Regions from separate parts of the Nonomuraea sp. NPDC051941 genome, predicted to be linked through region 3. Evidence: riboswitches for the same ligand, from Rfam matches in the RefSeq annotation. Region 3 holds a riboswitch; each other region holds the start of a gene.
What was found. Region 3 has a riboswitch for cyclic di-AMP ahead of ACIHFD_RS05745 (hypothetical protein). Riboswitches for the same ligand answer to the same signal wherever they lie in the genome.
Positions count from the first base shown of each region.

Region 1: linked by a shared signal. The riboswitch ahead of ACIHFD_RS35205 (glycoside hydrolase family 25 protein) and the one ahead of ACIHFD_RS05745 (hypothetical protein) in region 3 are both predicted to bind cyclic di-AMP.
Region 2: linked by a shared signal. The riboswitch ahead of ACIHFD_RS44060 (NlpC/P60 family protein) and the one ahead of ACIHFD_RS05745 (hypothetical protein) in region 3 are both predicted to bind cyclic di-AMP.
Region 4: linked by a shared signal. The riboswitch ahead of ACIHFD_RS41975 (glycoside hydrolase family 25 protein) and the one ahead of ACIHFD_RS05745 (hypothetical protein) in region 3 are both predicted to bind cyclic di-AMP.

Region 1 covers NZ_JBIUCF010000024.1:88,495-95,806, reverse strand. Annotated here, with positions in the region: gene ACIHFD_RS35230 (TetR/AcrR family transcriptional regulator) at 123-719, opposite strand; gene ACIHFD_RS35225 (hypothetical protein) at 834-1,220, shown strand; gene ACIHFD_RS35220 (patatin family protein) at 1,244-2,266, shown strand; gene ACIHFD_RS35215 (MarR family winged helix-turn-helix transcriptional regulator) at 2,387-2,887, shown strand; gene ACIHFD_RS35210 (DUF4142 domain-containing protein) at 2,956-3,633, opposite strand; gene ACIHFD_RS35205 (glycoside hydrolase family 25 protein) at 3,907-4,674, opposite strand; cyclic di-AMP (ydaO/yuaA leader) riboswitch at 4,686-4,830, opposite strand; gene ACIHFD_RS35200 (rhodanese-like domain-containing protein) at 5,186-6,577, opposite strand; gene ACIHFD_RS35195 (metal-sensitive transcriptional regulator) at 6,660-6,929, opposite strand; gene ACIHFD_RS35190 (Lrp/AsnC family transcriptional regulator) at 7,216-7,312, opposite strand, start outside.
Region 2 covers NZ_JBIUCF010000035.1:116,742-124,053, reverse strand. Annotated here, with positions in the region: gene ACIHFD_RS44085 (ATP-dependent Clp protease ATP-binding subunit) at 1-596, opposite strand, end outside; gene ACIHFD_RS44080 (Lsr2 family protein) at 1,684-2,016, opposite strand; gene ACIHFD_RS44075 (RDD family protein) at 2,533-3,021, opposite strand; gene ACIHFD_RS44070 (RDD family protein) at 3,132-4,520, opposite strand; gene ACIHFD_RS44065 (amino-acid N-acetyltransferase) at 4,606-5,175, opposite strand; cyclic di-AMP (ydaO/yuaA leader) riboswitch at 5,452-5,601, shown strand; gene ACIHFD_RS44060 (NlpC/P60 family protein) at 5,697-6,647, shown strand; gene ACIHFD_RS44055 (LuxR C-terminal-related transcriptional regulator) at 6,674-6,886, opposite strand.
Region 3 covers NZ_JBIUCF010000002.1:414,031-421,342, forward strand. Annotated here, with positions in the region: gene ACIHFD_RS05740 (alpha/beta fold hydrolase) at 1-647, opposite strand, end outside; gene ACIHFD_RS05745 (hypothetical protein) at 686-1,378, opposite strand; cyclic di-AMP (ydaO/yuaA leader) riboswitch at 1,565-1,700, opposite strand; gene ACIHFD_RS05750 (DUF5302 domain-containing protein) at 1,867-2,067, opposite strand; gene ACIHFD_RS05755 (MDR family MFS transporter) at 2,116-3,564, opposite strand; gene ACIHFD_RS05760 (PadR family transcriptional regulator) at 3,621-4,115, shown strand; gene ACIHFD_RS05765 (rod shape-determining protein) at 4,226-5,194, shown strand; gene ACIHFD_RS05770 (hypothetical protein) at 5,253-5,693, shown strand; gene ACIHFD_RS05775 (ABC transporter permease) at 5,731-6,951, opposite strand; gene ACIHFD_RS05780 (ABC transporter ATP-binding protein) at 6,951-7,312, opposite strand, start outside.
Region 4 covers NZ_JBIUCF010000032.1:141,956-149,267, reverse strand. Annotated here, with positions in the region: gene ACIHFD_RS41980 (DegT/DnrJ/EryC1/StrS family aminotransferase) at 191-1,360, opposite strand; cyclic di-AMP (ydaO/yuaA leader) riboswitch at 2,022-2,166, shown strand; gene ACIHFD_RS41975 (glycoside hydrolase family 25 protein) at 2,179-2,955, shown strand; gene ACIHFD_RS41970 (VanW family protein) at 3,237-4,898, shown strand; gene murJ (murein biosynthesis integral membrane protein MurJ) at 4,987-6,606, shown strand; gene ACIHFD_RS41960 (hypothetical protein) at 6,895-7,312, shown strand, end outside.

The DNA.
Region 1 (7,312 bases), on a different contig from region 3:
GGCGCTCCTGTGGCAGTTGCGACCGCTTCCCGCCCCGTCCGACCCTGAGGTGTGGGTGCCCGAGATCGACCTGACTCCTTTGGGTCTCTCCGGATGAGGCGATTCGAGCGCCCGGCTCGTCGTCAGGTGTAGGTGTTCACGTGGTTGCTGATGGCGGTCCTGGCGCGCTCGTAGGCGTTCGGGTCGTCGTGCAGCAAGGAGACGGCGTTGGCGTTCTCCATGAAAGAGATCAGCTCGAAGGCGAGCTGGTCGGCGTCTGTGTCGTCGGCGAGCTCGCCGAGCTGGCGGGCATCGTCGACGGTACGCGTCACGAAGCGGATCCAGTCGAGGCCGGCCGCGGCGACGGCATCCCGCACCCGGCCCGGGCGGGCGTCGAACTCCGCGGTGACGGCGAAGAAGAAGCAGCCGCCGGGAAAGACCCGCCGCTGCGAGTAGCTCAACCAGCTCTCGCACAGCCGCCGCACCCTCCCCAGGCCCGGCGGCACGGTCAGCGCGGGCTGGACGACCTCGTCGACGTACACGCTCATCGCGGTGCGGATCGTGGCGAGCTGTAGCTCCTCCTTGGAACCGAAGTAGCCGAACAGGCCGCTCTTGCTCACGCCGAGCTCCGTGGCCAGCCGGCCGATCGACAGCCCCTCCAGCCCGTCCTGCGAGGCGATGTCCGCCGCCCGGCGCAGGATCACGTTGCGGGCCCGCTCGTCCCGCGGCCGTCCCGCCATCTTTACCCCTTCTGCGTACGAACGTTCGGCCCAGGATAGCGGCTTGACGTCGTCTTCGGTATGTTCCTATTCTCGGCACGAACGTTCGTACAAAGAAAGGACTGGAGCAGTGGCATGCTGAGATCCCGATGGACTCCCGGACCGGCGGCCGGCGCCACCGGCCCGGTGCTGGTCAGCGTCACCGACTTCCGGATCAGCCGGCTGATCGACCTGCCCGGCGTCTACCACGCCGGGCTCACCCTGCGCCGCGCGTGGCCCGACCTGCCCGGCGCGGTCGGCATGTGGCTGTGGACGGAGCCGCTGGCGGGCAGGTGCGGCTCGGTGTCGATCTGGCAGGATGAGCAGGCCCTGCGCACGTTCGTCGCCTGGCCGGACCACGTCGCCATCGTGCGGCGCTACCGCGGCCGGGGAAAGCTCAGGTCCACCGCATGGACGACCACGCAACCCGACCCTGGCGTCTGGGCCCGGGCCCGCTCGTACCTGTCCGGCGACCGTGACTAGCCACACAACACAAAGAAGGACATATGCCACCCGAGACCGGCGAACACGAAGTGCTGCGCGTCATAGCCGACCGGGTCCGTAGCGGCAGCCGTCCCGGCGCCCGCCAGGACGGCTACCGGGTGGCCCTGGCCATCGAGGGCGGCGGCATGCGCGGCACGGTGTCCGCCGGCATGGCCCTGGCCCTGCACGAGGCCGGAGCGGCGCACGCCTTCGACGCGGTCTATGGGGCATCGGCCGGGGCCATCACCGGGGCCTGGCTGCTGAGCGGAACCCCCGAGAACCTGACCGGTTGGGCCGAGCCCGTCTACGCGCGAGCGATGATCCGCCCGTCCAACCTCCTGCGCGGCCGTCCGATGGTCGACGTGCGGAACCTGGTCGAGTACCTGTACTGCGAAGTGACCCGGATGGACTTCGACGCGGTCCTGACCAACCCCATCGAGTTCCACCCGCTGGCCACCGACGTACAGACCGGGCAATCCACCGATCTGCGCCCGCACCTGACCGGTCCCGTCGAGCTGCGGCTGGCCCTGCGGGCCAGTGCGGCACTCCCGTTCCTCGCCGGTCCGCCGGTCGAGCTGGCCGGGCGGCTCTTCTACGACGCGGGACTCGCCGAGTCCATCCCGTACCGCACCGCCCTGGCGCAGGGCGCCAGCCACGTCCTCGTGCTGCGGTCACGTCCCGCGCCTGCGGCCGCGACCGGAGCACCGGCCGCGCGACCGTCCTACGGGACGCGCCTGATCGCCGCGACCGTTCTGCGGAGCTATCCGGAGGCACTGCACCGGAGTTTTTTCGCGCGCGACCACCGCTTGCTGCACGACGACACGCTGCTCGCCCGGTACGACCGACCCGAGCCCCCGACCCCTCCACCCGCCGACGGTCAGGCCGCGCCCGATCCTGCGGTGCTGTCCGTGCGGCCCGCATCTGACTCCCCGCGCATCGGCCGCCTCACCCGCGACGGCAAGCCCCTCAAAGCCGCGCTCGAAGCCGGCCGCGCAGCCGTCAACCTGCTGCTGCAACCGCTCGGCCGGCCGACCGCCGCACCATAGACGCGCCCCCGCCACGTGAACTCGCCGGCGCCGGCGTTCCTGATCCTGGCGTTGCGGAGGTGCTGCGGGCGATGGGGATCTCGTGCCCGTGATCCGTCCCGCGCATGTACAACAGTGCCTATGAAGGATGACGATGACCTCCAGGCGCAGGGAGAGGATCTTTCGGCTGTCGTCACGGCGGTGCTGACCGGGTCGCGGCTGTTGGTGGCGGTCGCGGTGAGGTCATTGGGGGCGGTCGGGGACAGGGTCACGTTGCCGCAGTTCAGGATGCTGGTGGTGCTGGCCGGCCATGGCGAGACCAAGCTGGTCACGATGGCGGAGCTGCTGGGTGTCAACTCCTCCACGGCGATGCGGATGGCCGATCGGCTGGTGGCCGCCGGGTTGATCGTACGGGAGGTCAATCCGCACAACCGGCGCGAGAGCCTGATGCGGCTGACGGACGAGGGACGCCGCATCGTGGACGAGGTGACCGCGCGCCGCAGGGAGGAGATCGGCGCGATCGTGGCGCGGATGTCGGCCAGGCAGCGCCGGGCGCTCATCTCGGCCATGAACGCCTTCAACGAGGCGGGCGGCGAGCCGCCCGTGAACGTGCCGAACCCACTGGGCTGGTCCGCCGTCTGAATCGCTCACGCGGCGCCCGGCCGCCGGCCGATGCCCGCTGAGCACTGTGTGGGCTCCCTCCTCGGCCGTCAGATGGACGGGGTGGGGAAGCTCTCGGGTGTGGTCAGGCCGGTGCTCTCCAGGAGGCGCTGGTGGTTGAGCACCGCGGCGTTGGCCTGTTCGGAGAAGCGCCGGACCAGGGTGTTCTGCGTGGTGCCGCGTACCGTGCCGATCAGGGTGAAGATCTGTCCGTGCGCCAGGCGCAGCCATTTGACGTACGTCTTGTCGTAGGCGGATCCGGACCTGCCGGAAATATCTGTCATCCAGTCCTGCTGCTGAGGCGTGGGCTTCACCGGCAGTTTGACCTTCAGCTTGGCGGCCACGTCGCGAACCTGCCCGTCGAGCATGTCGTGCTGAGCCGCGATCTCCTTGCTGACCTGGCGGACGCGGGCGCTGCTGGCGCGCTGTATCGCGTCCTGGGCCATGGGCATCTCCCACAGGCTGGCGAGCCGGACCTTCTTGATGAGCTCCTGGTCGGCCTCGGACAGCGGTCCCCACTTGGTCTGCCGGGTGCGGGCCTCCGGCTCGTCCTCCACGGGTTGGACGGTGGGTGCGTCGGTCGGTCCGGTCTCGACGGCGGTCGGCTCGGTGCTGAGGCCGGCGGTGTCAGCGACGGGCGTCGGCGTGTAGTCGGCGCAGGCGGTCAGAGTGCAGAGGGCGGCAATGCCGCAACTGATGAGAGCGCGACGGCTGTCAAGGAGTCGCATACGCCGTCATCCCCTTCCGGTCCCTTGGACGCGGCCTTCGTGAGTGGCGCCGGTCACTGAGGGATACGCGGGAGGGTGCGGGAGTGTTCATGGCATTGTGCAAGATTTGCATTGGGCAAGACTGCCGGAGTCCGCTGAGCCGTTGTCCGAGGCGGCCTTCACCGGTGCCATCCGTGACCGGCGTCCACCGCGTGCTCCTCCGGGCCGAGAGAAGCACGCGGGGCGGCGTTCACCTGGGAGCAACCGATCGCGGTGCGGACCCGCCGTGTCGGCTCAGGCCGTGGGGCGGCCCAGGCCGCGCAACTGGTCGGCGGTCAGCGCGGAGACGTTCTGGTCGACAGGGGACTCGGAGTACTGGTGGATGGCCCAGGACTTCCAGTCGGCGGGCGGGGTGATGGCCCCCTTGGCCTTACTGTAGTGGGCGACCCACAGCGGGTACTCGGACAGGCCCTTGCCGTACTTGTTGGCGAAGTTCCAGCCGCTGTAGAACATCGGGGTGATCCCCGTCTTGTCCTTCACGTACGACAGCCACGTCTTGGCCCAGGCGTTGACCTCGGCGACGGATCTGCCGTTCGCGGTCTCCAGGTCAAGGACCAGCAGGTCGCCGGCCTTGGCGGGCTGCGAGTTCACCACGGACAGGAAGTGCTCGGCCTCCGCGATGGGATTGTTGCGGGGATGGCCATAGTGGTACGCCCCGCGCACGATGCCCTTCTTGCCCAGCTCGCGCCAGTGCCTGGCGAATGAGGCGTCGCGGAAGGACGTGCCTTCCGTGGCTTTGATGATGCCGAACTTGGCCGGGCTGGCATTCCAGTCGTACAGGGGCTCGTAATTGGAGATGTCCAGGCCGTAGATGAGGGGTCCGGCTCCATGACGAGTCGCCTGCGCCGGGCTCTGCGCGGTGGGCGATGCGAATGCGAAGGTGGCGATGGCGGCGGTTGCGGCGAGGATCGCGACGGCGACGGCGAAGCTGAGGTATTTGGTGAGGAGATCGCGGTGATTCTTGAGGATGTAGGCGATGGTGGCAAGCCGGGGCTTGGACATGAGGCATTGACTCCTTGCTTCCATACCGCCTACCGGGTTAGCTGACGGGTTCGGGCCTGGAAGTGCCCTACATGGCGCAGCCTGGGCTGGCGTCCGATTCACCCCAAGAACGTGGGTCCCCGGTTCCGCGAGGCGCGGATTCGGCGGCCGGACGCTGTCCCCGAAGGGCTTCTTCGGGCAGCGCGCGGTCCGGTCAACGAAGCGGCAACGATGTGGTGAAAGGGCGCCACATCCGTGCCGCAACTAGGCAAAAGATAGACATATATCCATAGATGGTGCAAGTAGGGCAAATCGGATTCGCGGTTGTCGGTGACTGAGTGGCGCTGAAATGCCGTGCCGGTAGGGAATCTGGCACTTGGCAAAAAAATCGGGGCCGTCCCTTCCAGGCCCTACGCTCTCGGCACAGGTGGGGCAGGCCATTCATGCGTTGCCATTGTGACTGAACGCCGTTGTACGGATAACCGTGACGGCAGCCGCGTCCTTCGGCCCTGCGTGGAGGAACCCGAGGTGGTCAAGAGGGCTTCTCGTCGGAGGTGGTGATGGGCAGGCCGGCGTCGGCGGCCCGGGGGTAGGCGTCGTCGATGTGGACCACCTGGCGGCCGCTACGGGCCAGCAGGCTCGCGGCCGCCGCGGCCCGGTAGCCGCTGCCGCAGTGCACCCACACCGTTCCCGCCGGCACCTCGGCCAGGCGCTCCGGCAGCTCGGGCAGCGGGATGTGCACGGCGCCGGCCACGTGACCGGCCCGCCACTCGTTGCCCATCCGCACGTCCAGGACGGTCGGGCCGCCGTCCGGTTCCCCCGCGCGGGCGGCGGCCAGGTCGGCGAAGGTTGCGGTGGTCAGCTCGGCGATCAGGTCCGGGTCGTGTCCGGCCCACTGTTCGACGGAGCCGGTCGAGGCGGCGGCCGGGCGGTCTATGCCGATGCGGGCCAGCTCGCGCTGGGCGGCGGCGACCTGTTCGGCCGACTCGCCGAGCAGCGTGAGGGGCGTGCCCCACGGGGCCAGCCAGCCCAGCCAGGTCGTCATCGGCCCGTCCAGGCCGAAGCTGAGCGTGCCGGCCAGGTGCCGGTCCGCGAACGCCTTGCGTGAGCGCAGGTCCACCACCCATTCGCCCGCCCGCAGGCGGACCAGCAGCTCCGCGCTGTCGGCCGGCCGCGCCGGGGTCAGGTCGATCGGCTCCGCTCCGGCGGCGTTGCGCGCGCCCATGTGGGCGTAATAGGCGGGGTAGGCGTCCAGGCCTTCCAGGATGTGGGTGACGAAGTCGTCGGCCTCCATCCGCAGCACCGGGTTGACGTCCTTCTCCCGGCCGATGGTCGAGGCGGACGCGCCGGACTGCGTGACCGCGCAGAAGCTGCCGAACCCGTGCGTCGGCCAGAGCCGCGCGCCGTCAGGCAGCAGGCCGGACAGCCGCCGCGCGGAGGCGTGCTGGTGGCGGGCCAGGGTGCGGGCATGCTCGGCGCCCAGCAGGTCGGTACGCCCGGTGCCGCCGAACAACAGCGATCCTCCGGTGAACACCCCCTCCGGCCCACCCGGACCGGCCAGCACGTAGGACAGGTGATGGAAGGTGTGTCCCGGCGTGGTCACCGCGTCCAGCCACATCCGCTCGGAGACGGCGATCCGATCTCCGTCGTGCACCGGCACACGGTCGAAGCCGACCTCCTCGAGCCCGCCCACCAGGTACGCCGCCCCGCTCATCCGGGCCAGCGCCAGGCCGCCGGAGACGTAGTCGTTGTGCAGATGGGTCTCCGCCACGTGGGTGATCCGCACCCCCAGGCGACCGGCCAGGGCGAGAACGCGGTCGATGTCGCGCTGCGGATCGACCACCACCGCGACGCGCCCGTCATGGGCGAGATAACTGCGGTCCCCCAGGGAGGAGGTCTCGATCACCTCGACCTGGATCGTCATCTCCTTGTCTCCTTTCGATCGTCAAATACCCCGGGGGGTATCAAGAGAACATATGGGTGCCCCGGCTCACCCGATCACACAGTCACGAAAGAGCGAGGAACAGCTTCTCCAGCCGCTCAACGCTGATCGGTGGCTCCTCGCCCTGCTCGCGCGCCACCTGGCACTGCTGCAACCCGGTCGAGATAATCTTGAATCCGGCCCGGTCCAACGCCTTCGACACCGCCGCCAGCTGCGTCAGCACCTTCTCGCAGTCCTCGGCGTTCTCGATCATCGCGATCACTCCGCCGAGCTGGCCGTGGGCCCGCTTCAGCCGCGTCAGCGCATCCCTCAGAACGGTCGCGTCCATCTCCATCCGCACCACCTCCGCGCCCAATATACCCCCGGGGGTAATCTCCATCGGTAGAGGGCACCGGCGCTGAGAGCGCTGGTCCACCTTGATCAGGGTTCCGGCCGGGCGCGGTGACGTACCGGATGACGTGCTGGAGCCGCGCGTATCTCCGACGGGAGCAAGGGAACGAGAACGTGGGCCGATCCGTGATCTCGGGACCTGACGTGCTCCTTCGGGCGGCGGCGAGGAGGTCTGGCGAACGATACGTCATGACACGCAGGGTGTCGTGGGCGGCGACAGGTTGAGGAACTCAGATCTCGGATCGGCGAAGGAGGCCGGTCCGTTTCAGTGAGCTCAGGATCGGGGTCACCTCCAGCCCGCGGACATCGTCAAGCGATCCGACAGTC
Region 2 (7,312 bases), on a different contig from region 3:
ACCTGCATGACCCGCTCGATCTCCTTCTCGCGGCCGATGACCGGATCCAGCTTGCCCTCGCGGGCCGCCTGGGTCAGGTTGCGGCCGAACTGGTCGAGCACCAAAGAGGTCGACGGGGCCGACTCCTGCGGGCCGCCTGCCGCGGCCGGCTCCTTGCCCTGGTAACCGTGGAGCAACTGGATGACCTGCTGCCGGACACGGTTGAGATCAGCCCCAAGCTTGACCAGCACCTGGGCGGCCACACCCTCACCCTCGCGGATGAGCCCGAGCAGGATGTGCTCGGTGCCGATGTAGTTGTGGCCCAGCTGCAAAGCCTCACGGAGCGACAGCTCGAGGACCTTCTTGGCCCGCGGGGTGAACGGAATGTGCCCCGACGGAGCCGACTGGCCCTGGCCGATGATCTCCTCGACCTGCTGGCGCACACCCTCAAGGCTGATCCCGAGGCTCTCCAGAGCCTTGGCGGCCACGCCCTCACCTTCGTGGATCAAACCAAGAAGTATGTGCTCAGTGCCGATGTAGTTGTGGTTGAGCATCCTGGCCTCTTCTTGGGCCAAGACGACAACACGCCTCGCTCGGTCGGTGAACCTCTCGAACATCTCGTCGCTCCTCACAGAGCGGTCAGTCAGGTCCGGTAAATCCGGGCCCGTCATCCCGCATGCTAGCCCTGGCTCGGCGAACCGTGCCCACTGCCACTGACACGCTCTATAGCAGAGACGTTCCCCGGGAGCAGGGCGTTCACCCTCCATCCAACTACTGTTCGGGGGTGACGTGTTCCCGATACGCCGCAAGCGAACGATGTTTAGGACGCTTCGCGGAAGCGTCAAAAAATTGCCCTCTGCGGCGCACGCGGTACACACGGATCGGCCATCGGACGCGCCGGGGCGGAGCCAGCGTTGGGGCGCCACTTCGCCCGCACATCTCAGATGCCGCGTCCGTATCGTTACGTAATCATCCTACGTAGCGGAGGGCTGCCGTCCAAACGACCGCTCTACGCCCTGAGCACAACGCGGCACGGGCGGCACACCAAGGGAATCTTGCATCCGGTCAGCCCGGTTACCAACTTCATCTCGCATGATGAGACCACGTCTCGCTCGGCGCCCCGGATTCACGGCACTTCCGCGCAGTTGAGAAGGCACGGCATTGTGTGCAGATGCCGGGGAACGGGCATTGTCCGAGCCCTGCTCGGGTTCGCGGGTTTTGCCCGCCGGCGGGGATCCCGGCGCCCGCGGTATTGCCCGCCGCCACGCATCCAGCCCGGCACCGCTTTACCTTCACGCCGGTCGCTGGTTTACGCTCAGTGAGATCGCCCGTATACACCCGCCGCCGCCCCGTAGATCGCTTCCGGGCTATACGGCGCCGGGTTTTCCGTTCATGGCGCGTTCCATGAGCGCGGAGATCGATCGTGACGTACGGACGCGAGCGTACGTTGAATGAGGTATGGCCGCCTCACACGGCTTTCGGCGCGCGACTACGACGCCGCCACATATGTGGACGACCGCCGGTGAAACAGCGCCACGGGCGAAGCCGAACACGCAGCCAAAACGCCCGCATATGTGCACACAGAAGATCACAGTCCGGGCGGTCCGGCTTTCGAGTTCCGGCCCCGGATAACGATCATGCGCTTATGGCGGCCGCCGGGGTCCTAGGCGAACGGCATAAGCGCATGGTCGATCGTCGGCTTGCTCAGTGGGCCGCTTCGTACTTCTCCACGACCGTGGAGGCGATCCGCCCGCGCTCGCTGACCGGCAGGCCGTGAGCCTTGGCCCACTGCCGGATCTCCGAGCTCTTCTCGCGGCTCATCGCCCTGCTGCCGCCGCGACCGCGGCGACGTGCGGTGACGGCGCCTGCCCTGCGCGCATGCTGCACGAAAGGCGTGAGCGCGTCCCTCAGCTTCTTCGCGTTAAGGTCGCTGAGGTCAATCTCATAGGACGAGCCGTCAATAGCGAAGCTGACCGTCTCATTGGCCTCGCCCCCATCGAGGTCATCGATGAGAATCTCCTGGATCTGCTTGGCCATCTACGCAATCCTTTCGCGGAGCATTGTTTCATTCGCCTGCCCAAACATATACCCGGAAAGGCGCGGAGACAATTCAGCGCAGCGGGGATTCGGCTGACTGGCCGATCAGTTCTGCCCGTCGACCGGATCCTCGCGGTTTCGGCGGCCTCCCAGGGCCTCGGACCGGACCAACTTCACTACGCCAAAGATGAAGGCACCCCCGACCACCGCCGGGGGGATGAGCGCTGACAATACGTCTGTTAGGGCTTCCATTCGTCCTCGCCTCCACGGCTTGCGGGGTTTCAGGGGCGCATTATGCGGATGGGAGCGCGCCCAGGAGGGGCGTTGCGGCCCTCACGACGCGCCAGGTGACTACCGTTCGCACCCGACCATAGCGGCGCTCAGATGCCCTGCGCCTCGCAGGGCACCAACATCCGGCGACCCGGATGCCCCATAGCCTAATGCCAGTCTCTCCAGGCTCCTTACCGGATCAAGAGAAAATTTTTGGAATTGGCTTCCTGCCAGGCACGGGATGGGTCAGCGAAGATCTTTTACCACACGCGTTCCGGCCAGCCTGTCATGCGGCCCGCGTTCCAGGGGCTTGTCGATCAGGATGAGCAGCCCCACGCAGAACAGGAGCATTCCGGCCACCAGATTGGCCACGGGAATGCCCATCAGCATGACGGGACCCGGATAGACCAGGGCCCGTTTGAGCAGCGCCCTGGAGGCCACGTGGGGCGGCGCCAGGCGAATCCCCATGATCGCCTTGCCGAACGTCCTGCCGCGCCGGTAATGGGCCCACCAGTCGTAGCCGGTATAAGCCAGCCCCGCCGCCAGCCAGGCGAACACACCGGGCAGCCGGCCGTCCAACGCCTCCAGCATCCCTACAGTCCGGAAGACGCCCCACAGCGCGATGAACAGAATGTAATAGAGCACCCCGAAGACGAACGCCTCAATCGCCCGGGCGGCGAGCCGTTCCCACCATTCCGCGGGCGGCGCGTCCGCCCGCGGCGGCGACCCGGCCATAACCCCCACCTCGCGTCATCAGCGGCTCAGGTTCCCCATTTTGGTACGGCCTGTGCACACAAAACAGGGGCCGACGCGAAGCCGGCCCCTGCTTTTACCTGACGCTTGGACTACTTGATCTTCACCACCACGGTGTTGGAGAACTTGTCCGCGAACGTCTGCTGCAGCGGCTTGTCCCAGAGCTGGGAGGCGCCGTTGACGCCCACGGCCGCGTAGGCGAGCAGCGAGCCGATGAAGCCCAGAGGGAGAGCGTTGAGGATCCAGCCGCCCCACGTCACGCCGGCACGCTTGAGCGCCACGTCGGTCGGCAGGCCGCCCGGCGGTATGCCTTGGCCCACGGGGACGACCTTGATGCCCATGACCATCTTGCCGACGGTCTGCCCCTTCGCCTTCAGGAGGAAGAAGTCGTAGGCGACCCACAGGGCGGTCACGACGATCGCCGTCAGGATGGTCACGACCACACCTGAGAACATGCCGCCGCCGCTGCCGTCCAGCGAAGAGTAGGTGGCCAGGAACAGCACGCCCATGATCAGGCCGATGACCAGGTTCACGATGAAGAGGATGACCCCATCGATGAGCCTCGCCACCAGGCGCTGCCACCACTCCGCCAGCGGTGCCGGCGCGCCGGGCGGCTGCACGCCCACGGGCCCGGGCTGGCCGTAGGCCTGACCGTAGCCGGGCTGGCCGTACTGCTGCGCCTGCCCGTAACCCTGCTGCCCGTACTGCTGCTGCTGGCCGTACTGCTGGTCGCCGTAGCCCTGCTGTGCGTAGCCGGGCTGGGACTGCTGCTGCTGGCCGTAGCCCTGCTGGCCGTACTGCTGCTGACCGTAATCGGGCTGCGACTGAGGCTGCTGCCCGTACTGCTGCTGACCGTAGTCCGGCTGGGACTGCGGCTGCTGGCCGTACTGCTGCTGACCGTAGTCCGGCTGCGACTGGGGTTGCTGGCCGTACTGCTGGCCGTAGCCCTGCTGGCCCGACTGCGGCTGCTGACCATAACCCGGCTGGGACTGGGCCTGCTGGCCGTAGCCGGGCTGGGACTGCTGCTGCTGGCCGTACTGCTGGCCATAGCCCTGCTGACCCGACTGCGGCTGCTGGCCGTAGCCCTGCTGGCCGTACTGCTGCTGGCCGTAGTCAGGCTGCGACTGCTGCTGCTGGCCATAGCCCTGCTGGCCGTAGCCCTGCTGGGACTGGGCCTGCTGGCCGTAGTCAGGCTGGGACTGCTGCTGCTGGCCGTACTGGGGTTGCTGGCCGTACTGCTGCTGTCCGTGCTGGGGTTGCTGACCGTACTGCTGTTGCTGACCGTACTGGGGTTGCTGGCCGTAGCCCTGCTGACCGTACGGGGGCTGCTGCCCATAGGCGTCGTCCGCCCGGTAGCCGATCACAGTCGCGTCCGGGTCGGGCTCGCCGGGGTGGCGGCCCTGGTTCTGCTGCCCGTAATAGGGAGGCGCAGAGTTGTCGCCGGATTCGTCCTGTGGATACGGCGGCTGTCCGGTGCTCACCGTGTCACCTCGCTTCGAGTGCGCATGTGGCACGTGTCAGGACACATGCCTGTGCTGCCCAACGTATCGACATAGGTATCAACAATCACCTTTCCATCTGGTCAAGGTCCACGTCACCCGATGTCAGGTGGAGCAGCATGCGGGTGTTTCCCAGCGTGTTCGGCTTGACGTGTTCAAGATCCAAAAACTCGGCAACACCCTCGTCGTACGAGGCCAGCAGTTCGGCGTAGACCTCAGGTGAGACCGGTGTGCCCTGAATCGGGCGGAACCCGAGTCGCGCGAAGAAGTCGACCTCAAAAGTAAGACAGAATACACGTCGCAGACCCAAATCCTTAGCCTGCTGGATCAGTGCGGAGACGATCCGGTGGCCGACGCCCATCCCCCGGCACTCGGGATCCACCGCCACCGTGCGGACCTCGGCGAGGTCCTCCCAGAGCACGTGGAGCGCGCCGCAGCCGACGACCTGCCCGTCTCGCTCGGCCACCCAGAACTCCTGTACGTCCTCGTACAGCGTCACCGTGGCCTTCTCCAGGAGCCGCGGCCCCGCCCCCGCGTAGGTGTCCACCAGGCGTCTGACCATGCGCACGTCGGGCGTGCGGGCACGCCGGACCACCACCGCGGTCTCGGGCACTGTCAGCTCGGCCACCTGCTCCATGGTTCTCCAGGGTACAGATCTCATTACGGCTCAGCCCTAACTCCCATGTCTCGGCCCAGCTTGTTACATCTCGTGGTCAGATCGGCACGGGACCGCGCGGCCAGCTCGCGCCCGCCGAAGGCGCGGACAAATAGGGCGTAGGGCCTCTTCTGCACGGGTGCCCACGAGATCACCTTGTGACCCTTCGGTTGTGAAACCTCTACAGACTTGGCAGTTCTGGTTGAGCACGAACCCGGAGTGCATTAGTGTCCAGCGACAATGTTTCCCGCGTGTCGCGCGGGAGGCACGCCCAATTCTCGCAAGAGAAGCCGGGGAACCGCCGGTGGCGACCTCCGACGCCACCACTGGGGTGAATCCGAGTCTTTCGGTAGGGCTGCTCCGGCCCGAACCCGTCAGCTAACCCGGTAGGCGTCGACGAGAGGAGCTGGTTGGTGAAGCCCACGCTCAGCGGTGGGGGGAAGTCGGCGGGCAAGCACGCCCGCCCTCCGGAACGGGCCCGGCGACCACGCCGCGTAGGTGTGGTGAGTCTCACAATCGCCGCGCTGCTGTTCGCCATCCCCGTCGGTTCGGCGTCCGCGGATCCCGAGCCCTCGCTGAAAGAGCTCGCCGACCAGGCCACGAAGCTGCACACCGACATCGAGACGCTGACCGAGCAGTACAACGGCCAGCGGGAGAAGCTCAAGACCGCCAAGAAGGCCGCCGAGGCCGCGGAGAAGACGCTGACGAGCAGCGAGACGGATCTCGCCGCCAAGCGCTCGAAAGCCGTCGCGCTGGCCCAGAACGCCTACATCACGGGCGGCCTGAAGACCCTCGCCTTCGCCACCTCCGACGACCCCGAGGGCTTCCTCAATCGTGCCGCGACCTCGTACGCGCTGCAGACCGAGCAGGGCGAGGAGATCAACCAGCTCACCAAGGCGATGGACACGGCCACCCGCGCCAAGGAGAGCGCCACGGCCCGCATCGACGAGGTCCAGAAGCTCGTCACGGACCTCGAGGCCAAGCGCGACAAGATCACCAATCTGGTGACGAAGGTCGAGAGCAGCCTGTTCAGGCGGGCCCTGGGCGAGGCCGGGCGCCCCGGCACGCGGGCCGTGCGCGTCAACCTGCCGATCCCGGGCTCGGGGAAGGCCGCGGAGGCCGCGCGGTGGGCGCTCACGCAGCAGCTCAAGCCGTACGTCTGGGGCGCCGAGGGCCCCGGCTCGTACGACTGCTCCGGGCTCGTCATGGCGGCGTTCCAGCGGGTGGGCATCTCGCTGCCGCACTACACCGGCGACCAGTGGACGGCCGGCCGGCACGTCTCGCGCGAGGAACTCCGGCCGGGCGACCTGGTGTTCTTCTACAGCGACCTGCACCACGTGGGCATCTACATCGGCGGCGGCATGATGGTGCACGCCCCGCAGACGGGTGACGTCGTACGGATCGCGTCGATCGCGAGGCGGCCGTTCGCCGGCGCGGTGCGCATCGCCGACTGAGCCCGCACCCCGGCGGTCCGCCGCGGCTAGATCAGCTGGCGGCGGGCTGCCCAGGCCACGGCCTCGATGGCCGTGGCCACGCCTATGCGGTCGCAGATGCCGCGCAATCTTCGTCGTACCGTGCGCCCGCTGATATCCAGCCGCCGCCCAACCCGATCGACCGTGACTCCCTTGGCCAACTCCGCCAGCAGCGCCAAATCAGCATGGCTGAGCTCAACGCCTTCAGTGAGCACATCCATCGGGAGCCCTCCCCCCAACAGCAGAACTTGGACCTCACAGACGGGCCAAAGCCGCTCCTCGCAGACGGTAAACGCATCGTGGAAAGGTCGTCAAGCATGACAATCGCCGCACTTGACGAGCGCTATTGACATGATCCGCTATATATGACGCACTCGCGATATGTCAGAACGTAGAGTGATCACATTGGGGCTTCCGGAATGGCCCCGACCAGCGTTCCGGTTTTCGATCAGTTCGCCATGGATATTCCGCATGATCGATACCCGCGTTATCGCGGGACACGCGTCCGTGACGCGATCTTTCCGGCGCACGGCAAGCCACCAATCGCTCGCTTTGTACTGCGCTCCCACGCGATCCGACAACCCAGGTCAGGCAGTCGATTAAGGCAATTGGATCAATCCGCTATGGCAATTGCCGCCGCGGGTTCG
Region 3 (7,312 bases):
GCCGTGCGGTCGCCCGAGGCCATGATGGCGGCGAGCTGCCGGGCCGTCCCGCCGGGGTCGAAGCAGCGGTCGAACGCGAGTCCGGCCAGCAGGGTGATCCGCTCGCGGTCCAGCTCGTATCCGGGCGAGCCGATGACCGACCAGGTCCGCACCGCCTGGGCCTGGACCGCTTCGCGGTCGGCGGGGGGCGCGGCCATGAGGGTGGCGAGCGCGGCCTCGGTGGGCGGGGCCGCCGAGGGGCCGGGGGTGGACATGATCGAGGTCAGGGTCAGCACCCGGTCCGGGTGGCGGATGGCCAGCGCCTGGGCGATCATGCCGCCCATCGACGCCCCGACCACGTGGGCGGCCGGCCAGCCCAGCGCGTCCATGAGTCCCGCCGAGTCGTCGGCCAGGTCGTCCAGCAGATACGGCGAGGGCGCCCCCATCGCGGGAACGCCCTTGTCGTGGAAGTGTGTGGAGAGACCGGCGTCGCGGTTGTCGAACCGTACGACGTGGTGTCCCTGGTCCGCCAGCAGCGCGCAGAGCCCTTCATCCCAGTGGATGAGCTGCGCGCCGAGCCCCATGATGAGGAGCAGGGGGCGCCCCTCGTGCGAGCCGAAGCTCTCGTAGGCGATTTCGATGCCGTTCGCGGCTACGCGGGTGGTCACGAGGACCAGAATGACATTCTGGTCCAGGTCCGTAAAGTTCAGCCCTTGAGAAGATTGCGAACGCGGTCGCTGGCGAGCACCACGCCGCCGCCCACCGCGGCCACGGCGCTGGCGACGACGGCGCCCGTGCTGGCGCTCCACTCTCCGGCCTCGCGCGCCGGCGGCGGCACGGCCGCACCGGCCGCCGGGGGCTCGGCCGGGTTGTCGTCGCGCTCGGACCAGGCGCCGGTCGAGAACGGGACCGGGTAGTTCTTCTTGCCGGGACCGTTGCCCCACTTGGTGATGACGTAGTCGACCTTGATGTGCCCCTGGCCGCCGACGCCGTCGACGCCGAGCGTCTCCATGTTGAACGAGCCGCCGGTCAGCTCCGCGAACGTCTTGCCGTCCAGGTCGAGCATGACGCCGTTGTTGGAGGGCACGCCCGGACCGCGGTCGCCGACGAAGAAGGGCAGCTTCTTGCCGTCGTGGATCACGTATCCCTCGGTCATGAGCGGCCAGCTCGGGCTGGCGGCCAGACCTTTCTGCATGGGCTTGCCGCTGGCGGGCAGACCGGTGTCCCCGGCGCGGCCGGAGGAGTCGTCCCAGAAGTACGAAGCGGTGGTCGAGCCCTTGAGCAGGACCTTCTCGTCCGTGTTGGAGTCGGCGTGGGCCGCGGTGCCGGCGATGGTGAGCGCGCCGACGGTGGAGGCGGTGAGCAGAGCGAGGGTACGCAAACCAGAACGTGCAGACATGAAAAGTACAGTCCTTCGCGAGGGGGCAGGGAGATTGCGCTCGCTTGAAAAAGGGCGTAGCAGGGGAAAGCACCTGACAGGGGGAAAGCTACGCGGAGCGCGAAACGAACCTGGAGAAGGGACCGCTCAGAGGGCGGCCGTCATCACGCTGTATGGGTGTTCTACGTGATCATTCAAGTTCTGCATAAGTCCTCTCCATCTCGCCTACCGGGTTAGCTGACGGGTTCGGGCGGTGGAGTTGCCCTACCGACGCAAGGTCGGATTCACCCCAGGGAGGTGGGTCCCCGGCTCCCGAGTGATCGGGATTAGGCGCCAGCCGGCTGGTTCCCTTGTGTGGTCCACGCCACCGGCTGGTAAGTGGGCATCACTCTAACCACGTATTCCGGACAAACACAAACAGTTCGTCATGAATCGGTGTAAAGATCTACCTGCCTCCGGCATAGAGAAAGGGGGCACGGCATTGCCGTACCCCCTTGAAATTCCCGGCCTCAGCCGCCGCTCTTGCGCCTGAACGATCTTTTACTCGCAGCCGGACCGTGCGCCCCGTGGATCTTCGATGGGTCGCCGCCCTTGCCACCCGCGCCCGAGTCCGCGTGCTGGTTACGCTTGCGCTCCAGCGCCTCGCGGAACCTGCGCTTCATCTCGTCCTCGGGAGTCTCGCTGACTTCCGGCTCCGGTGTTTCCGCCATGAGGACCTCCATGGTGTTGGGGACTATCACAGCTTCGCATGGCGCCGCTTATGACGCGAAACTGGCCTCAACCCTGTTCTGCGGCGTGGCGGGCACCTCCAGCCGCCTGGCCGGCATCGCCACCAGCGCGATCAGGGCGAGCAGCGCCCCTGCCACCCCCAGCGACGGGATGACCGCCGCCGCGGCGGAGGCGTGCGCGGCGGCCAGGCCGTGCACGGGCGCGTCCACCGTGACCGTCGAGCTGTAGAGGGTGCCGCCGACGGCCAGCGCCACGGAGCCGCCGATCTGGCGGAAGAAGGTCAGGTTCGCGGAGGCGACGCCGATGTACTGCGGCTCGACGGACTGCTGGGAGGCCACGGTCAGGCCGGACAGCATCGGGCCCATGCCCAGCCCGATCAGCAGCATCCAGCCGGCCAGCAGCAGCCCGTTGGTGTGCGCGGTCAGGTTCAGGCAGAGCAGGGTGCCCGCGACGAGCAGGAACGGGGAGGCGACCAGCCACGGCTTGTAGACCCTGGTCCTGGACATGAGCGTGCCCATGACGACGCTGCCCAGGACCATGGCCAGCGTCATCGGGTAGATCCTCAGCCCGGACTCGGTGGCGCTGACGCCGAGGGACTGCTGGAAGTAACGCGGCAGGAACACCACGCCGGCGTACATGCAGAAGGCCGTGAAGAAGGACGTGACGTTCACGAGCGTGTAGGTGCGGTTGCCGAACAGGTGCATGGGCATGATCGGGCTGACCGCCCGCCTCTCGACCAGCACGAACACCGCCAGCAACGCGGCCGCGAGCACGATCGGCCCGGCCACGGCGGCGTCGGTCCAGGTGTTGCCGTCCAGGCCCTTCTCCGTCAGGCCCAGCAGCAGCGCGCTGATGGCCACGGTGAAGACCGCGATGCCCGCGTAGTCGGGGCGCCCGCCGCCGCCCACGCCCGGCCGGTTCGGCAGGCGGCGCGCGACGATCGCGATCAGCACGAGGCCGATCGGCACGTTCACGTAGAAGGCCCACCGCCAGGTCGCGTGGTCGGTGAACAACCCGCCCAGGAACGGCCCGGCCAGGTACGTCAGGCCCATCACGCCGCCGAGCGCACCCTGCACGCGGGCGCCGTTCGTACCCGGAGGGAACATCTCCATCACCAACGCCATCGACAGCGGCAGCAGCGCGCCCGCGCCGAGCCCCTGCAGCGCACGGAACGCGATGAGCTGCGGCATGTCCTGCGCCGCCCCGCACAGCGCGGACCCGGCCACGAACACCACCATCCCGATCAGCAGCAGCGCCTTCCTGCCGTGCTGGTCGGAGAGCCGGCCGTAGAGCGGCACGGTCACCGTCGAGGTGAGCAGGTACGCCGTCACCACCCAGACGTAGAGCGTCGTACCGCCCAACTCGGCCGTGATCCGCGGTAACGCGGTGCCGACGATCGTCTGGTCGAGCATCGCCAGGAACATCCCGCCGAGCACCGCGAGCAAGAGGAGCCCTTGAGGCTTCATGTCATCATTCACATGTGAAGACTGATATGTAAGTCGTGACATGTCAAGTCTTCGATATGCTGGCGCGCATGTCCCTTCGGATCGCGCTTCTCGGGCTGCTGGAGGCCGTGGGCCCGGCGAGCGGGTATGACCTGGCCAAGAAGTTCGAGCACTCGCTCAACCACGTGTGGCAGGCCGGGCACACGCAGATCTATCCCGAGCTGGTGAAGATGGCGGCCGACGGCCTGGTGGCGGCCTCGTCGGAGGGCGCGAGGGGGCGCAAGATCTACACGATCACCCCCGAGGGGGCGCGGGAGCTGCACACGTGGCTGGTGGAGCACGAGCCTGTCTTCGTCGTACGCAACGAGACCGCGCTGCAGGCGTTCCTGCTGCCGCTGCTCTCCACGGAGGAGGCGATCGCGGTGGTCGAGCGGATCAAGGCCGGGTACGAGGCACGGCTGGTGGTCCTCGACTGCCAGCCTGCGGAGGGGACCGGCCACTACGCACTGCGGCTCGGGCTGGCCCAGGTCCGCACCGGCATCGAGTGGGCCGAGGAGACCCTGGCCGCCCTCAGGAGCCGCTGAGCCCGCCCGCTCAGGTAAAGGGGAACCACTCCGTTCCTGGTGTTGCGTTGGAGCGGCCCAGGAAATAGACCCGGCATGCCCGCCACGATCGCCACGTCCGCAGTCGCGTCATGAGTCTCCTCGGCCGCGACCTGGCGATGGACCTCGGGGGCTCCCGCACGCGGATCTACGTCAGGGGCAAGGGCATCGTGCTCGACGAGCCCTCCGCGGTGACGATCGACGGCCGTACCGGCAAGATCATCGGGTACGGCGCGGACGCGACGGGCGAGGAGATCTGCCGGCCGGTCAGCGGCGGCCTGCCGGCCGACGGCGACCTCACCCTGCGGATGGTCAAGCACTTCCTGAGCAAGGTGCACCGGCGCCCGCTCGCCAGGCCACGCCTGATCATGGCGCTGCCCGACGGCTCCACGCCGATCGAGCGGGCCACGCTGCGCGACGTGGCGTACGAGGCGGAGGCCAGGCAGATCCGGCTGATCCCGCACTCCCTCGCGGCGGCCCTCGGCGCGGGCCTGCCGGTCCGCGACTACGTGGGAGGCATGGTGATCGACATCGGGCGCGACTCCGCCCGGATCGCCGTACTCTCCGGCGGGGAGGCCGTGGCCACGACGGCGGTCCCGGGCGGCGGCCGGGCCGTGGACCGGGCCATCGCCCGCCTGGTCGAGCACGAGCACGGCCGCACGATCGACGAACGCGAGGCCGAGGCGGCCAAACACCACGCCGGCGCCGACGGGAGCCCCGTCACCGTACGCGTCAGGGACCCCGAAACCGGTCAGGAGCACGACGTGCGGCTGCCCGTGGAGCGGATCCGGGAGGCGGCCGGGCCGGCGATCGAGTCCATCGTGTGGGCGGCGAGGGAGACCGTCGAGCGCTGCCCCGCTGAGCTGATCGGCGACCTCGGGGAACGCGGCGCGGTGCTGGTGGGGGGCGGCGCGCTGCTCGCGGGGCTCGCGCAGCGGCTGCGGGAGTCCCTGGGCATGCCGGTACGGCGGGCGGAACGGCCGCTGGAGTGCGTGGCGCTCGGCCTCGGCACCTGCGTGGACGACCTGGGACTGCGTGCCCGGCTCCGCCGGCGCCGTTGATCATTCTGTTTTCGCTTTTTGGTGGAGGGCCCCGGACGATCTCGGATATGGTCCGATCGTGCGCGCCTGCCGTCACGGCTTATCCGCGGTGCTTCTCTGCGTCGCGGCGATGACGGCCTGCACGGCGGCGGCCGAGCTGCCCACACTCGAAGACGCCGCCCGGCAGCTCGACTCCGACGGCGGCGCCCTGCTCAGCTCCGCCGGCCTCCGGCTGTCGACCGAGTCGCCGGTGGACGACGACTCGTGCGTGCCGGGTCAGGTGCGGCGGTACTTCCGCGCCGAGAGTGACCTCGCCTCCGCCTCCTCGGGGCTGCTGGATCGGCTCCAGGCGATGGGGTACGACAAGGTGGTCGACGACCTGGACCTGCGGGATGGGGATCAGGACGTCTCCGTGCTGCGCAATCCCGAGACCCGGCTGACGTTCGAGCTGACCGTGCTCTCCGGCGACCGGCCCGGCATCCGGGTCATCGGCAAGACCACCTGCTACGCCACCGACTGACACCACCCGGCCCCTTGGGTCCGCCGCCGGGAGGGCCTCAGGGGGTGGACAGGGCCTCGGTCGGGGAGAGGCGGGAGGCGCGGATGGCGGGGTAGAGGCCGGCCGCGGCGCCGATGGCCAGGGTGGCGGCGAGGCCGCCGACGGTGGCCCAGGCCGGGACCACGGAAGGCCAGCCGCTGTACAGCGCGTAGCCCATCGTGACACCCGTCCCCAGCAGGATCCCCCCTCCCCCGCCAAGCGCCGACAGAAGCAGCGACTCCGCCAGGAACTGGGTGCGGATCTGCCCCCGGGTGGCCCCGAGCGAGCGGCGGAGGCCGATTTCGGCGCGGCGTTCCAGCACCGAGATGACCATCGTGTTGGCCACCCCCACCCCGCCCACGAGCAGCGCCACCGCCCCCACCCCCAGCAGGAGGTTGGCGAACGCCTGGCTGGTCGCCTGCTTGGCGGCCAGGGCGTCGGACGGGCGGGAGACGTCCACCTCGTTGGGCGCCTCCGGGTTGGCGGTGCCGGCCAGCACCTGGCGTACGGCCTCCAGCTTGGACTCCTCCGAACGGGTGTAGAGCGTGGTCGGGTGCCCGTCGAAGCCCAGCCTGGACTCCGCCACCGGCCAGCCCACCAGGACGCCGCTGTCCAGTTCGGTGGCGAGCGCCACCGGGTTCATGACCCCGACGACCGCGAAGCGGACGCCGCCGATCACGACCTGCGTGTCGGGCCCGATCGAGCCCACACCGAGCCGCTGGGCGGCGGAGGAGCCGAGCACGGCGGCCGGGTAGCGTTCGGTGGCGGCGTTGAGCCAGGTCCCGCTCCGCAGCGTCGCGCCGACGGTGGCGGGCAGATCGAGGCGGGCCGCGTACGTGTTCATGCCGCCGGTCTGGGCCTCGGGGATCTCCTCCGACCGGTAGACCTTGGCCTCGCTTATGCGCCCGATCGACGAGGCCGCCTGGACGGGGCCGATCCGTTCGATCATCGCCTCCGCGTCCTTCGGCATCTGCGCGGCCTCGCCCATGAGCGTGGTTCCGGACGAGACCGTGAGCAGGTTGGTGCCGAGCGCGGAGAGCGTACGGTCGAGCTCGGCGCCCGACGAGGACGACAGCCCGACCACGCTGACCATGGCCGCGATGCCGATGGCGATGCCGAGCGCCGACAGGAAGGCCCGCAACGGTCGCGTGCGCAGGCCGACCGCCCCGACGCGCATCACGTCGCGGGGCCGCATCCTGGCCGGGGACAACTTCGGCCGGGGCGCTTCCACGACGGCCATCACACCGCCTCCAGCGGGACCCGCGCGCTGTCGGAGATGATCTGGCCGTCGCGCATCCGCACCTGCCTGGGCAGGCTGGCGGCGATCTCCCGGTCGTGCGTGATGATCACGATGGTGGTGCCGCTCGCGTTCAGCTCGTGCAGCAGCTCCATCACCCCCGTACCCGACACCGAGTCCAGGGCCCCGGTCGGTTCGTCGGCCAGGAGCAGCGGCGGTTCGCCCGCCACCGCCCTGGCGATGGCCACGCGCTGCCGTTCGCCGCCGGACAGCTCGTGCGGCTCGTGGTCCATCCGGTGCCCGAGCCCCACCCGTTCGAGCGCCTTGGCCGCGCGGCGGCGCCGCTCCGACCGGCTCAGGCCGG
Region 4 (7,312 bases), on a different contig from region 3:
GGGTCTTCCGGTCAGGCCTTGTACTCGGAGTAGCCGTAGCCGACAACCTGGGACTTGGGCCGGATCCGCTGCTCCACCTTGCCCTTGCCGGTGTTGCCCTCGGTGGAAAAGCCATGTTCGAGAGCAGGAAATAGGATCTCCTATCCTGTAGGCCAAATACGATAAAATTTTTACCTATTTCCGTGCTTTTTCAGGGCGCATTGTGCAGAGCAGGAGACGAGAGCTCCGCGAGGATCGGCAAGGCCCGCTCCGCCTGCAACGGGTCGATCGGGAGTACGTGGCGTGCCCACCAGCGGGACGCCTCCGGAGCCGGAGACGCTTCGGTGAGGCCGGGCGCGTAGTCGTCGAAGGGAGGGTCGTACACATACCCGACGATGACCCCGCGTCGGCGCAGTCTTTGGATCGCACGTTCACGATCCTCGACGAGGAGCGGCACCCGGAACAGAGGCTGATCCAGCTGCTCCAGCACCGCCGGCGCGACCGTCTTCAACTCGGCGAGCCGGTGTACGCCGGCAAGCCTGCGCCCACGCTGCGCCTCGAGCATCTTCATCCGGCGCAGTCCGTAGGCCTCGATCAGCGATCCCTGGCGCATGCGGTAGCGATGGTTGTCCGCGCATACCCAGGCGTCCAAGGCGTCCAGCCCGGGGCATTCCATGCCTCCGCCGGCCAGCCGCGGCGCGAGCGCCGTGCGCCGAAGCGCGATCCGGTGACCTTCACGCCGCTCGTTCAGGCCCAGCGCCTGGGCCGGCCACCAGACCGGGCCGCCGAGGGCTGTGGCCGAGACGGCGTTGCGAGCGATCACCTTGGCCAGGACACCCAACTCGGCGAGCGGGAATCTCCGTGAAAGCCAGCGCGTACGCAGTGCCTGCAATGCCGGGCGGTCATCCGGTTGCGCCATCGCCACGATTCCGCCCGGGGCGGCGCCTGGGTGTTTGGACAGGCTGAAGACACCGGCATCGCCGAATGCTCCGACCGGCGCTCCCATCACCGTCGTCTGCATGGCGTGCGCGGCATCTTCTATGAGAGGGATGCCGCGTTGGGCGCACATTCCGCCCAGAGCGACGATGTCGTCCGGCAGGCCGTACAGGTGGGTGGCCAGCACCCCGTCGAAACGCAGCCCGTCCATTGCTCGGGTGTCGATGTTGCCGTTGCGGGGGTTCGTCGGGGCGATGACCGGTCGCAGCCCTGCGGCCAGCACCAGGAACAGGATTTCGTCCGCCGAGATCGCCGACATCAGCAGGCGCTGCCCAGGTGACATCCAGTGCCGTAACGCGATGAACAGGCCAAGCCTGTGCGAGGGCACGTACAGGCACTCTCGGCCCAGCCGGGAGGCGAACTCCGCTTCGATTCGTTCGAACACCGGTCACCTCGAGTCGCCCGCCGGTGGCGCAGGGGCCGCCACACCATACAACTACGAAGAATAGTAGTTAGTCAGAGCAAGGCGACAATCAGGGCACCTCACGAGCTGAACGTACGAGGAATACGAGATCTCCCCAGGCCGACGAGGGCCTGGGAAGATCTTCTGGTGACTTGTCAGTGATGATGTGCGGCGGGCTCGTGATGGTGATGCGCCACGGCCGGCTGGCGACGCTGGAAGATGTGACCCCAGCGACGTGACCATCGTGGGCATCTCCCACCCGATGGCAGCCTTGCCGTCCACGCCAGAGTCCTCACTGCCTTATGACCGTGGCCAGCACCGCCAGGCGCTCGGCCGCACCTTCAATCCCATTCGTCCCGCCCTTCGCAGCGCTCCCCCAGAGGCCGAGATCGACTCGCCTTTTCGTCCGCCGCGAGGAGCAGGTCCGGAAGGGCGGCCGCAGACTTTACCTAGCCCCAAACCTGCTACTGGCAAGGCGTTTCAGCCCTCGTTCGTAGCCGATACACCGCGGATGGGCTTTGCCCCACTTGCGCCATCTATGAAGGCATATATACCTTTTACCCATCTGTGGTACGCGCCGTGATGAGCCTCTTCGTCGCGGCGTTGCCTTTTCGTTGACCAGACCGTAAGCCGCCATGGGCGGCGCATACGGCCGCCGAATCCGCGTCCCACGGAACCGGGGACCCAATCTTTCCGGGGTGAATCGGACGCCAGCCCAGGCTGCGCCCGTAGGGCACTTCCAAGCCCGAACCCGTCAGCTAACCCGGTAGGCGGCATGGAAGCAAGGAGTCAATGCCCCCATGCCCAAGCCCTGGCTTGCCGCAATCGTCCGTTCCTTCAAGAACCATCTCGATCTTCCCCCCAAGCGCCTTGGCCTCGCCGTTGCCGGCGCGATCCTGGCCGGGACCGCCGCCTTCACGGGCGCAACCGGCACCGCGCTCGCTTCGACCACCGACCACGACTCGCGGCACCAAGCCCAGCAGGCGACCAAGGCGTTCACCTACGGCGTGGACGTCTCCAGGTACGAGTCCCAGTACGACTGGACTGCCAGCCCGGCCCAGTTCGGCATCATCAAGGCCACCGAGGGCACGACCTTCCGCGACTCCTCATTCGCCCGCCACTGGCGCGAAATGGGCAAGAAGGGAATCGTACGCGGGGCGTACCACTTCGGCCACCCCCGCAACAACCCCATCGCCGAGGCGGAGTACTTCCTCGCCATGGTGAACTCGCAGCCCGCCAAGGCCGGCGACCTGCTGGTCCTGGACCTGGAGACCACCGACGGCAGGTCCGTCGCCGAGGTCAACGCCTGGGCCAAGACGTGGCTGTCGCACGTGAAGGCCAAGACCGGGGTCACGCCGATGATCTACAGCGGCTGGAACTTCGCCAACAAATACGGCAAGGGCCTGGCCCAGTACCCGCTGTGGGTCGCCCACTACAGCAAGGCCAAGGGGGCCATCACGCCGCCCGCCGACTGGAAGTCCTGGGCCATCCACCAGTACACCGAATCCCCCATCGACCAGAACGTCTCCGCGCTGACCCCCGCCCAACTGCGCGGCCTGGGCCGTCCAGCCGTCTGAGCAGGCAGACGGACATGGTGGAGGTTGGAGAGCGGCTCATATGCCCCTCCCCAACCTCCACCCTCACAGTGCCGTCATGGCCGCGATCCACCTCGACATCTACGATGAGCATTAGTAGTCAGCTACTAGACTCTCACCATGCATGACGTCGCCCCGTCGCTGGAGGCCGCCGTCGCCCCGGCCGCCGGTCCCGCCCTCCATGTGAGTGCATGATGAATCGACCTGTCATGCACAACGCGCACGCGCCTTCGCCGACGGGCGGCCGACACGTGGCGGCAGGCGTGCGGAACCGAAAAGTGCTGATCATCGTGGCGGCCGTGATCGCTGTCGCGCTCCTCACCTATGCCGTGCCCGCGGTCATCCTGGCAGGCGAGGCACCCTCCGGTACGCGCGTGGCCGGCATCGACATCGGCGGCCTGTCCGCGGCCGACGCCCGCGCGCGTCTCGAGCGCGAGCTGGGAAAGCGCGCAGCGCGCCGATTAACGCTGGCAGCGGCAGGCAGGACGATCCGCGTGACCCCTTCCGAGTTCGGGCTGGCCTTCGACATCCCGGCCACGGTGGAGGCGGCGTTGGACGGCACCAGCACTCCCGCCGGCGTCGTGCGTTCGCTGTTCGGCAGCCCCAGGAACCTCCCACCGAAAGTCACGGTCGACGAGCGTGTGCTCGCCGGCGGGCTGGGCAAGCTGGCCAAGGCCATCGACGCCGAGCCACGCGAGGGCGGCGTCCGGTTCCGCGGACTCGAGCCCCAGACGATCCTCCCCAAGCCTGGCCGAGCGCTGGATCGGGACGAAGCCGCGCGCGCCGTACGCGAAGCGTTCGCCGACAACCGCACCTCGGTTGCGCTGACGGTCCGCCCGGTACCGCCCACCGTCTCCGCCGCGGAGGTCCGCCGGGTCGCCACCACGGTGGCGACTTCGGCGGTCGCCGCCCCGTTCACCGTGACGAATGGCGAGCGAAGGGCCCAACTGCCTCCGGCCCAACTGGCGGCCGCACTCCGGTTCGTCGTCGATGACCAGGGAAAGCTGAAGCCCTCCTTCGCCATCAAGGGCCTCCTGCCCGACCTGGACAAGCAACTGGTCGAAGGGAGCCAGAGCCCGCGAGACGCCTCCTTCAAAATCACGAAGGGCCGGCCACAGGTCATTCCAGGGCGCCCAGGCCGCGGCGTCAACGCCAAGGCCCTCAGCATGGCCATCGCCGACGCTCTCACCACTGGCCGGCGCAGCATTGCCGCGCCTCTCGCCAAGATCCAGCCCCGGGTGACCACGGCGGAGGCCAAGAAGCTCGGCGTCAAGGAGAAGGTCAGCTCCTTCACCACCCGCCACCCCTGCTGCGCACCCCGCGTGACCAACATCCACCGGATCGCCGACATCCTGGACGGCTACGTGGTGCAACCCGGTGAGACGTTCTCGCTCAACACCATCGTCGGCAAACGCGACAAGGCGCGCGGGTTCGTCGAAGCGCCCATGATCCTGAACAACCGGTTCGTCAACGACGTCGGCGGAGGGGTTTCCCAGTTCGCCACCACCATGTTCAACGCGGTCTTCTTCGGCGGCTTCCAGGACGTCCAGCACACGCCTCACCAGTACTACATCACCCGTTATCCGGCCGGGCGGGAATCCACCGTCTCCTATCCCCAGCCGGACTTCCGCTGGCGCAACGACTCCCCTTACGGGGTGCTGGTCAAAACGTCCTACACCGGCACCTCCATCACCGTCGACTTCTGGAGCACCAAGCGCTACGACATCGAGTCCCAAAGCTCGTCCCGCTATGACATCAAGCCCTTCCCCACGCTCACCGAGACCGGCGAGAAGTGCATCCCGATGGACGGTGCGGAGGGCTTCGCCATCGACGTCTGGCGGATCTTCAAGCAGGACGGCAAGGTGCTGCGCAAGCAGAAATTCCACAGCGTCTACGCCCCCGAACCCCGTCTCACCTGCAAGTAACCCTGCAGCTCCGATCTCGCGTCAAACGTCGTACCTGGCACGAGATTCTACTATCGCGTCTAGTAGAACCTCTGGTAGCTTCGCCTGAGTGTCCAGCGCTCCTTCCCCCGACCGCGATGAGACGAGCCTGCTCCGGTCAGGATCCGTCATGGCGATGGGCACCATGGTGTCCAGGGCCACCGGATTCGTCAGGACGCTGATGATCGCCGCGGCTGTCGGAACACAACTCCTGGGAGACGCCTACAACACGGCCAACTCGATCCCGTTCGCTCTCTACGATCTGCTGCTGGGCGGGTTGATGACGGGAGTGCTGGTCCCGTTCCTGGTGAGGCGCCGGGCGGGGGACGACGACGGAGGGCTGGCGACCGAGCAGCGGCTGCTGACGGTCGCAGGCATCGGTCTGCTGGTCATCTCGGCGGTCGCCGTGGCGGCGGCGCCCTGGCTGGTGGGGCTGTACGCCGGGCGATTCGTTCCGGCGCAGTTCGAGGTCTCGGTACTGCTGGCCCGGTTCCTGCTTGCCCAGATCTTCCTCGTCGGGCTGAGCGGCGTGCTGGGCGCGCTGCTCAACGTACGGGCACGCTTCGGCGCGCCGGTCTGGGCGCCGGTGCTCAACAACCTGGTCATCATCGCGGTCGGAGCGATGTTCCTGCTGATCGCCGGACCGGGGGTGGCGCCCGAGAGCATCACCGGGGGGCAGGTCGCGCTGCTCGGGTTGGGAACCGTCGCCGGGATGCTGGCGCAGGTCGCGGTCCTGGCAGTGACGCTGCTGTCGGCCCGGTTCCGCTGGCGCCTGAGGCTTGACCCGCGTGGCTCCGGCCTGGGAGAAGCGGTGCGCGCCGGCGTGTGGATGTTCGGCTACGTGTGCTGCACCCAGCTCGGCTTCGTGATCACCGCGAATCTGGCCAACAGGTCCGGTGCGGTGAGCGCCTCCGGGTCGGCCGCCACCGGCGCGGGCCTGAGCACGTACACGTACGCCTACCAGCTCTTCCAGCTCCCGTACGCGATCATCGGGGTGTCGCTGCTCACCGCGCTGCTGCCCAGGATGAGCGGGCACGCGGCGGCGGGGCGCCAGGACGAGCTCCGTTCGGACTTCCTGACGGGTGCCCGACTGCTGATGGTGGCCATGGTGCCGCTGGCGGTAGCGCTGGCGGTAGCGGCGGAGCCACTGGCGCGACTGGTGTTCGCCCGCGCCGCGATCTCGGCGGCCGACGCCTCCAACATCGGCTGGGTCCTGACCGTGCTGGCGGTGGGGCTCGTCCCGTTCACCGCCTTCCAGCTCATGGTGCGGACCTACTACGCGCTGGGCGACACGAGAACACCTGCCATGCTGGCAGCGGGGAATGTCACCGTGCACGCGATCCTGGCCTCGGTGGCCTACCTGCTGCTCCCCCCGGAAAAGGTGGTGGTGGGAGTGGCCGCGGGTTTCATGCTGTCCTACGCCGTCGGCACCCTGGTGGCGGGCCGCCTGCTGGGCCGCCGCGTGGGCGGGATAGGCGCACGCGTGCTGGGCGGACTCCTCGGCCGGCTGTACGCCGCCGCCATGCCTGTCGCCGTGTTGGGGCTGGCCTCCCGGCTGTTGACGTCGGCACTGCTGCCCGTACTTGCAGCCTGCGCGCTGGGGCTGGCCGCCTTCGTACTGATCGTCCGCGCGTGGGGCGTGGAAGAGATCAAACTGATCCTCTCCCGCCTGCCCCGGTTCATGCGATGAATGGCCGGACGACGGTCACCTCGCCCACGACAGCATAGCCTTATCTACGATCGATCATCGTAGATGAGGTATCGTGGGCGGCATGATGCTGACGCGGAATTCTCCGGCATGTCGCCCCAGCGCTTGAGCAGGGCGCTCGCGGCTTCGGTCCTGATATTCGGCGTGTCGGCGTGTGGATTTCCAAGCATGGGAACGGGTGCGTCCTTGGCAGACCCGTCCAGAGCCGGCGCATCCACCGCGGCCACGCCGACTTCCCCCCCAAAGCCCTCTCGAACGTCCAAAAGCACCGTGGGTAAGGCCGTCCAGCAGGAAAACCTCTACGAGATCGCGACCGACGAGCCCGCGCGACCCGTCAAGCAGGCCGCCGTCACCTACCTTGAGGCCTTGTTCACCTACAGTTACGGCGCAGGCAGCCCAGCGGCCACGAGAGAGCGGATGGCCGCCGCACGGCTGCCCACTGCCCCCGCCCGAACCGCCACGCCACTGCTGTCCGCGGACGCCGACGGCGCTATCCAGGTGGAGTATCCACAGCTCGGCGGCCTGACCAAGGATCGGGCCTCCATCATGGCCGTGGCCCGACTGGCGCAGACGCGCAACGGCACAGTGACCACCAGGACGCGCACCCTGGACATCCGGCTGGCCAAACGAGGGTCGGCGTGGAGGGTCACCGAGATCGCCTCCCTGGGCGGGAAGCGGCCGGGCACGA